DNA from 2 places in the Ferribacterium limneticum genome. Region 1 is predicted to be linked to the other one. Evidence: predicted binding sites of a transcription regulator. Region 1 holds the regulator's gene; the other holds the start of a gene.

What was found. The regulator FNR, encoded in region 1, switches genes on or off when oxygen is low (the NO sensors DNR and NnrR bind a similar motif). The targets are predictions, from matches to a motif close to TTGANCTAGNTCAA.
Region 2: a site for FNR is predicted at 2,515-2,528, ahead of KI617_RS16545 (chaperone NapD). Genes of this name have one in related genera too.

The regions. Positions count from the first base shown of each region.
Region 1 is NZ_CP075191.1:2,898,728-2,903,360, reverse strand. Features, by position in the region: gene KI617_RS13945 (porin) at 1-663, shown strand, start outside; gene KI617_RS13940 (DUF302 domain-containing protein) at 842-1,234, shown strand; gene fnr (fumarate/nitrate reduction transcriptional regulator Fnr) at 1,239-1,982, opposite strand; gene hemN (oxygen-independent coproporphyrinogen III oxidase) at 2,068-3,471, shown strand; gene KI617_RS13925 (sulfite exporter TauE/SafE family protein) at 3,536-4,207, shown strand; gene KI617_RS13920 (universal stress protein) at 4,221-4,633, shown strand, end outside.
Region 2 is NZ_CP075191.1:3,433,812-3,438,444, reverse strand. Features, by position in the region: gene ahpF (alkyl hydroperoxide reductase subunit F) at 40-1,605, opposite strand; gene ahpC (alkyl hydroperoxide reductase subunit C) at 1,739-2,302, opposite strand; gene KI617_RS16545 (chaperone NapD) at 2,609-2,869, shown strand; gene napA (nitrate reductase catalytic subunit NapA) at 2,866-4,633, shown strand, end outside.

The DNA of each region.
Region 1 (4,633 bases):
TTTACGCTGATTCTGGCGACGGCCACCAATACCCAGGGTAACGAAGGCAGCCTGCAAGGCGTTCATACTAACGGTGTCAGCGCCATCACTGGCAGCAGTAACGCCGATGACCGCCTGTTCTCTGTCAACCTGATCTACGCCAATGGCCCCTTGAGCGTCGATCTGGACTACGAAACCACCAAGGCGGCAGGTCTGTCGGATAGCCGTCTGTATGTGGCTACCGGTGGCGTTTCCTACGATTTTGGCTTCGTCAAGATCGGTGGTGTTTACGACGTGATCAAGGGCCAGCAGAACTCGCTGATTGGCGGCAATATCGATCTCGACGCCACCACTGCCGGTTTGCAGAATCTGGGTGGACTGGCGGCTGGCCAGGAATATGATCGCCGCAACTGGTTCCTCGGCGCTACCGTACCGTTCGGCAAGGCCAAAATGCTGGTCAGCTACGGCCAGGTCAAGGACAAGACCCTGAGCGATGCCGATGCCAGCAAGTGGGCAATCGGTGGTCGCTACGCTCTGTCCAAGCGGACCGAGCTGTATGCCGACTACGCCCATATCAAGAACGATCGTAACGCCTCTTTCACCATCAACCCGATGGGTAATTCGGCCGGGCTCTCCGGTACCGGCGTCAATGGCTTTGCCATGGGTATCAAGCATGCTTTTTAAGTTTTCTGGCCGGATTTCGAAGCTTCGATTCAGATAACTTCGCAGCCGGGAGCAAGTCTTGCGTCAGATGTCCTTCTTGCATCTGTTCGGGGCGTCCTCAAGGATGCCCCGTTTTTTCGCTTGCCTCCTGAGTCTCTGGATACTCCTGGCGCCACAGGCCTGGGCGACGGATGACGTCTTGACCTACGCCATCCCTGGCAGTGACTACCCGACGGCGCGCGACGCGCTGATCGAGGTTATCGAGGCTGAGGGTTTGGTGGTCGGGGCCGTGCTGCCGTTCAACCAGATGTTGCAGCGCACCGGGGGCGAGGGGGCGGCAACGCCATTCCTTAAAGCCGAAATCTTTCAGTTTTGCAGTGCTGCCCTAGCTTGGCGGATGGTGACCGAAGATCCGGCCCAGATTGCCCTTTGTCCGTTGTCGATCGCTATCTACGTGACGGCTGCCGAGCCCGAGCGGGTGGTGATGGTCTACCGTTCCCCGGGGAGCGCGACACCAGCCCGAGCTAAAGCCCAGGCTTTGCTTTTCAAGTTGGTCGAACGAGCCGGAGAACTGGCGAAGCTGCGCTGGTAAGGCGTCAGCTTCGGTGATTCATCAAGGCCTTCAGGCCATTAACGTTGAGAATCCGGATGTGCTTCTGCTGGACGGCAATATAGCCTTCTTCCTGGAACTTGGAAAAAGCACGAGACACTGTTTCCAGCTTCAGGCCGAGATAGCTGCCGATTTCCTCGCGCGTCATGCGCAGGTAGAACTCGGCGTGCGAGAAGCCGCGGGCGGTGAAGCGTTGCGACAGGTTGAGCAGGAAGGCAGCCAGCCGCTCTTCGGCGCGCATGGTGCCGAGCAGCATCATCACACCATGGTCGCGAACGATTTCCCGGCTCATCACCTTGTGGAAATGGTGTTGCAGCGTGTGGATTTCACGCGACAAACCTTCCAGGCGGGAGAACGGTATGGCGCAGATCTCGCTGTCTTCGAGCGCGATGGCATTGCAGGTATGGTGTTCGGTACTGATACCATCCAGCCCGAGCAGTTCGCCGGCCATCTGGAAACCGGTGACCTGGTCACGGCCATCTTCAAGCAGCACATCAGTCTTGAAGAAACCGCTGCGGATAGCGTAAATTGCATCAAAACCTTCACCGGCGCGGTACAGGTGATCGCCGCGCTTGATGCGACGACGGGTGGAAACCAGGTCGTCGAGGCGCTCAAGTTCCTCCGTGCTGAGGCCAAAGGGCAGGCACAGTTCGCGCAGATTGCAATTTGAGCAGGCCGTCTTGATGACGGACAGCGATATTTCCTGATTTAATGGGCGTGTATGTGCCATTGGCAACCTGCGTTAGCTTGATCCAAGTCAACCGCAAAACCATGCCATCCGAACATAATCCGATCAACTTTTGATGGCTTGCCTAATGAATTTCGCAACTGAAAACCTCGTCTTCGATCCGCAGATCATTCGCCGCTTTGACGTCAACGGCCCCCGGTATACGTCCTATCCGACGGCCGACCGCTTTGTCGAGGCTTTCGACTCCGATGCAGCCAAACTCTGGCTTGGCAAGCGCAACATCGGCGGGATCAGTCGACCTCTTTCATTATACTTCCACATCCCGTTCTGTAACACTATTTGCTACTACTGCGCCTGTAACAAGATCATTACCAAGGATCACGGGCGCAGCGCCAAATATCTGAAATATCTGGCCAAGGAGCTGGATATTCAGGCAGCGGCACTGGAAGGCCGCGACGGTGAGCACGAGGTCATCCAGTTGCATTGGGGCGGCGGTACGCCGACCTTCCTGTCGCACAGCGAGATGCGCCAGTTGATGGGCGAAACCCGCAAGCACTTCAAGTTGCTTGATGGCGGCGAATATTCGATCGAAGTCGACCCGCGCAAGGTGGATACGGCCACAGTCGCCTTGCTGGGCGAACTCGGTTTCAACCGCATGAGCGTCGGGGTGCAGGATTTCGACGAAAAGGTACAAGTTGCCGTCAATCGGGTTCAAAGCGAGGAAGAGACCTACAGTGTCATCCGTGATGCACGGGCCAACGGCTTCAAGTCGGTTTCTGTCGACCTGATCTACGGTCTGCCGCACCAGACGGTAATGGGGTTCAACCGGACGCTGGAGCGCGTGCTGGCGATGGATCCCGATCGCCTGTCGATCTACAACTATGCACACATGCCCAGCATGTTCAAGCCGCAACGCCGGATCAACGATGGTGATCTGCCGTCAGCCGATACCAAGCTGCAGATTCTGGCGCTGGCGATCAAGAAGCTGACCGATGCAGGCTATGTCTTCATCGGTATGGACCACTTTGCCAAGCCGGATGACGAACTGGCTGTCGCCCAGCGTCAAGGCCGCCTGCACCGCAATTTCCAGGGCTATTCGACCTACGCCGACTGCGACATGCTGTCTTTTGGCATCTCGTCGATCAGCAAGGTCGGGCCGACCTACTACCAGAACGTCAAGACTGCGGACGAGTACTACGATCGCCTCGATACCGGTGCCTTACCGGTCTTCCGTGGCATCGAACTGACCGCTGACGATATCCTGCGTCGCTCGATCATCCAGGCGCTGATGTGTCATTTCGAGCTCTCCATCGAGAGCATCGAAAGTGCTCATCTGATCGACTTCCACAAGTATTTCGCGGCCGAACTCGAAGACATGAAGGAAATGGAGCGGGCCGGTTTGCTCAAGATCGAACGCGAGTGGATCACCGTTCTGCCACCGGGACGCTTGTTGGTGCGCATCATTTCCATGGTCTTCGACCGCTACCTGCGGGCGGGACGCCAGCGGGCGACCTACTCCAAAGTCATCTGATTGCCGTGCGTAGTGCCGGGTGGGCAGAGTAAACTGCCTGCTTCGGTGACTACTGGTTTGTACGATGCCTGATTCCGGCTATCTCGCACTTTTTCTCGTTGGTCTGCTTGGCGGTACCCATTGCGTCGGCATGTGCGGCGGCATCGTCGGCGCCCTGTCGATGGGCGGTACAGCCCGTTGGTCCATGCACTTTGCCTACAATGGCGGGCGCATTCTTTCCTACGCAGCGGCCGGGGCTATCGCCGGGGCACTGGGGGCGGCCAGCATGGGTCTGGAAGGGCAGGTGCCGGCCCGCTTGATTCTGTATTTCATTGCCAACCTGATGCTGGTGGCGATGGGCCTCTATTTGCTCGGCGTCACCAAGGCGCTGGCCTTAACCGAACGGGCCGGGCAGAGCCTGTGGCGACGTCTGCAACCTTTGACCCGACGTTTCCTGCCTGTGCGCAGCGTGGTTCAGGCGTTTCCGCTGGGCGTGCTGTGGGGCTGGCTACCCTGCGGTCTGGTCTACAGCGCCTTGGCGACGGCGCTCAGCACGGGGTCGGCCGGGCGTGGTGCCCTGACGATGCTGGCCTTCGGGCTTGGGACCTTGCCCAATCTTCTGCTCGCCGGCATCGTGCTGGCCCGGCTCAACGAATTCGTGCGTCGCCCCATTGTGCGTACCCTCTCCGGCCTGTTGGTGCTAGGCTTTGGTCTATACGGATTCCTCGGCCTGATGCGTCTGTCAGGCGGGCTTTAGGATAGAAAACACCATGAAAATCTTGTTGCCGGTTGATGGTTCGGCCTGTGCGTTGCGTGCCGTTGAGCACCTGATCAGCCATGCGGCCTGGTTCCGCGACGTGCCGGAAATCCATCTATTGCATGTCCATGCCCCGATTCCGATTGGCCGGGTACAGGCCCACGTCGGCAAGGAAACCTTGCATGCCTACTATCTGGAAGAGGGGCAGGAACAACTCGTCGAAGCACAGCGGAAGCTGGATGCGGCCGGGCGTTTTCATACGACCCATATCCACGTTGGTCAGCCAGCCGAGGTGATCAGAAAGATGGCTGATGACCTGGCCTGCGATCTGATCATCATGGGGACGCATGGTCGTAGCGCGGTGGCGGGTATGGTCATGGGCTCGGTGGCGACGCGTGTGCTGCACCTTTCACCCTGTCCGGTATT
Region 2 (4,633 bases), 540 kb from region 1:
CAGCGAGTTGGCCTTTTGTCTTTCTGGCAGCGGCTAGGATCAGGTCGGTGCCGACGTCCGGATCAGGTGGTCGAAAGCGCTCAGCGAAGCCGTTGCGCCAGCCCCCATGGCGATGATGATCTGCTTGTAGGGCACGGTGGTGCAATCGCCGGCGGCGAAAACGCCAGGCACACTGGTGTGACCTTTGGCATCGATCTCGATTTCGCCAAAGCGCGACAGGTTTACTGTGCCCTTCAACCAGTCGGTGTTGGGCAGCAGGCCGATCTGGACAAAGATGCCTTCGAGCTCGACATGCCTGATTTCTTCCGTAACGCGGTCTTTGTAGGTGATGCCGTTGACCTTCTGGCCGTCGCCGGTCACTTCGGTGGTTTGCGCCGACTTGATCACCGTGACGTTGGGCAGGCTGTAGAGCTTGTTTTGCAGCACGGCATCGGCGCGCAGGGTATCGGCGAATTCGAGCAGGGTCACATGAGCAACGATGCCAGCCAGGTCGATGGCCGCTTCGACGCCGGAGTTGCCGCCGCCGATGACCGCAACGCGCTTGCCCTTGAACAGCGGGCCGTCACAGTGCGGGCAGAAGCAGACACCCTTCGCCTTGTATTCCTTCTCGCCGGGTACGTTCATTTCACGCCAGCGGGCGCCGGTGGAGAGGATGACCGTCTTGGCCTGCAGCTTCGCGCCGTTTTCGAGTTCGAGCGCAATCAGACCGCCATTTTCGCTGGCCGGAATCAGCTTGCTGGCGCGTTGCAGGTTCATCACATCGACGTCGTATTCCTTGACGTGTTGCTCCAGCGAGGCGACCAGCTTCGGGCCTTCGGTGTGGCTGACCGAGATGAAGTTTTCGATGCCCAGCGTGTCCATGACCTGACCGCCGAAACGCTCGGCCACGATGCCGGTGCGGATGCCCTTGCGGGCAGCGTAGATGGATGCTGCCGCGCCGGCCGGGCCGCCGCCGACGACGAGCACATCGAAGGCTTCTTTCTTGCCGAGTTCTTCGGCGGCGCGGGCGGCGGCGCCGGTGTCGACCTTGGCCAGAATTTCTTCGATCAGCATGCGGCCGGCGCCGAATTCAGCATCGTTCAGGTAGGTGGTCGGCACGGCCATGATCTGGCGAGAGTTCACTTCGTCCTGGAACATGGCGCCGTCGATCATCGTGCTGGTGACGCCGGGGTTGAGTACGGCCATCAGATTCAGTGCCTGCACAACGTCCGGGCAATTGTGGCAGGACAGCGAGATGTAGGTCTCGAAGTCAAAGCTGCCGGGCAGGGCCTTGATTTGGTCAATGACCGATTGTTCAACCTTGGGCGGATGGCCGCCGGTCTGCAGCAGGGCGAGCACCAGCGAGGTGAATTCGTGGCCCATCGGCAGGCCGGCAAAATGGATGCGCGGCGTTTCGCCGGGCAGGCCGACGGCGAACGAGGGGACACGGGCGAAGCCGGCGTTTTCGCGCAAGCTGACCTTGTTCGAACATTCGAGGATGTCGTTGATCAGTGCTCGCATTTCCTGGCCCTTGGCGCTGTCGTCCAGCGTGGCGACCAGTTCGATGGGGCGTTGCAGGCGTTCGAGATAGGCCTTTAATTGGCCTTTGATGGCGGTGTCGAGCATGGTGCTGTTCTCCCTTGAAACTGTTTTTGAATTTCACTGAAAAACTGCGGTGCGCCGCAGCTTTTCGCTGAAATCCCGCCGCCAGGTAGCGGCGGGTTTCTTTTTGTTGTTTATCTCTGTTGGCGGTTGGGGCTTAGATCTTGCCGACCAGGTCCAGCGACGGAGCCAGAGTCTTTTCGCCTTCCTTCCACTTGGCCGGGCAGACTTCGTTCGGGTGGCTGGCGGTGTATTGGGCGGCCTTCAGCTTGCGCAGGGTCTCGGAAACGTCGCGGGCGATTTCGTTGGAGTGAATTTCAACGGTCTTGATCATGCCATCCGGATTGATCACGAAGGTGCCGCGCAGGGCCAGGCCTTCCTCATCGATATGCACGTCGAAGGCACGGGTCAGGGCGTGGGTCGGGTCGCCGACCAGCGGGAACTGGGCCTTGCCGACAGCCGGGGAGGTTTCGTGCCAGACCTTGTGCGAGAAGTGGGTGTCGGTGGTGACGATGTACACCTCGGCGCCGGCCTTCTGGAACTCGGCGTAGTTGTTGGCGGCATCTTCGATTTCAGTCGGGCAGTTGAAGGTGAAGGCGGCCGGCATGAAAATCAGCACGGACCACTTGCCCTTCAGGCTGGCATCGGTGACTTCAATGAACTTCCCGTTATGGAAAGCCTGGGCCTTGAACGGTTGAACCTGGGTGTTGATAAGCGACATCGGGTTTCTCCTTGCTTGGGTTTGGGTGAGTTGTGCGGTGAAGACAGATCGAATGATAGGTAAGACTTCGCGATTGTTCCAATTGATTGCATTAATACCGCCGATAGCTGATCGGAATCGTGATTCGCCGGATTCTGCCTGTGGTGCGTAGTTAAAAAGTATTAACAAATTCTTGGCGTTGGTACTAGATTGAGTTATCCGTGCGAGTGGAGTTGACTCAAATCAATTGAATACCCCTACTAATCGGAGAGATTACGCCCCGTGGCAGTTCGTTCTGCCGTCTGCATTTTCAGGAGGTTGTCCCGCATGAATATTTCCAGTGCCATTTTGCATATAACGCCCGGTCGCCTGGCTGAGGCGCGCGAGGCTTTGCTCAAGCTTTCCGGCCTGGAGATTCATGCCGAGACCCCGGAAGGGAAAATGGTCGTCGTGCTGGAAGATGACGATCTTGAGTCGGCCGCCAACAAGTATGTGACCCTGCACGGTTTGCCCGGTGTCGCATCGGTTGCCATGGTCTATCAGTACAGTGACGACGAATCAGTAGAAACCGAGGAGGTACAAGCGTGAAACTCAATCGACGCGATTTTATCAAGGCCAATGCGGCCGCGGCAGCCATGTCGGCGGCCGGCATGGCTGCTCCTGGAACGGCGCTGGCCCAAGGCAAGGACGATATCCGCTGGGACAAGGCGGCTTGCCGCTTCTGTGGCACCGGTTGCGGCGTGCTGGTGGGCACTCAGGATGGCCGTGTGGTCGCTACTCAGGGTGACCCGGATGCGCCGGTTAACCGCGGCTTGAACTGCATCAAGGGCTACTTCCTCTCCAAGATCATGTACGGTTCCGACCGTCTGACGACGCCCATGCTGCGCATGAAGGATGGCAAGTTCGACAAGAACGGTGACTTCAAGCCGATTTCCTGGAAGCAGGCTTTCGACATTATGGAAGAGAAGTGCAAGGCGACGCTCAAGGCCAAGGGAGCGGACGGTATCGCCATGTTCGGTTCGGGCCAATGGACGATCTGGGAAGGTTATGCCGCTTCCAAGCTTTGGAAAGCTGGCTTCCGCTCCAACAATCTCGATCCCAATGCCCGCCATTGCATGGCCTCCGCTGTTGCAGGCTTCATGCGCACCTTCGGTATCGACGAGCCGATGGGCTGCTACGACGACATCGAGCATGCCGATGCCTTCTTCCTGTGGGGCTCGAACATGGCCGAGATGCACCCCATCCTGTGGACGCGCATTACGGACCGCAAGCTGTCGAGCAAGAACGTCAAGGTCGGTGTGCTGTCCACCTTTGAGCACCGTTCGTTCGAACTGGCTGACATCCCGATGGTGTTCAAGCCTAATACCGATCTGGCGATCCTGAACTTCATCTGTCATCACATCATCACGACGGGTAAGGTCAATCAGGACTTCGTCAGCAAGCACGTCAATTTCAAGAAGGGCGAAACCGATATTGGCTTCGGCCTGCGTCCGACCCATCCGTTGGAAAAGAAAGCGACCAGCAACGGTTATCCGGGTGAAGATGGTAAGCCGAAGGGGGATACTGGCAAGTCGACGCCGATTACCTTCGATGAATTCAAGAAATTCGTCTCCGACTACACGGCTGACAAGGTGTCCAAGCTGTCCGGCGTGCCGTCCAAAGACCTGATCGCCATGGCCGAGTTGTATGCCGACCCGAAGGTCAAGTGCGTTTCCTTCTGGACCATGGGTTTCAACCAGCACACGCGCGGTACGTGGGTCAATAACATGATCTACAACGTGCACCTGTTGGTCGGCAAGATTTCCGAGCCCGGCAACAGCCCGTTCTCGCTGACCGGTCAGCCGTCTGCCTGCGGTACGGCACGCGAAGTCGGTACCTTCTCCCATCGCCTGCCAGCCGATATGGTCGTTACCAATCCGGAGCACCGCAAGCACACCGAGGAAATCTGGGGGCTGCCGGACGGCACCATTAACCCGAAGGTTGGTCTGCATGCCGTCGCAATGGCCCGTGCGCTGAAGGACGGCAAGGTCAATTTCTACTGGCAGCAGTGCAACAACAACATGCAGGCCGGTCCGAACATCAACGAAGAACTGTATCCGGGCTGGCGCAAGCCGGAGAACTTCATCGTCGTGTCCGACCCGTACCCGACGGTGTCCGCCATGGCCGCCGACCTGATCCTGCCGACTGCCATGTGGGTCGAAAAGGAAGGTGCTTACGGTAACGCCGAGCGTCGTACCCAGTTCTGGCGCCAGCAAGTCAAGGCGCCGGGCGAGGCTCGCTCCGATGTCTGGCAGGTGATGGAATTTGCCAAGCGGTTCAAGGTTGAGGAAGTGTGGCCGGCCGAGTTGATCG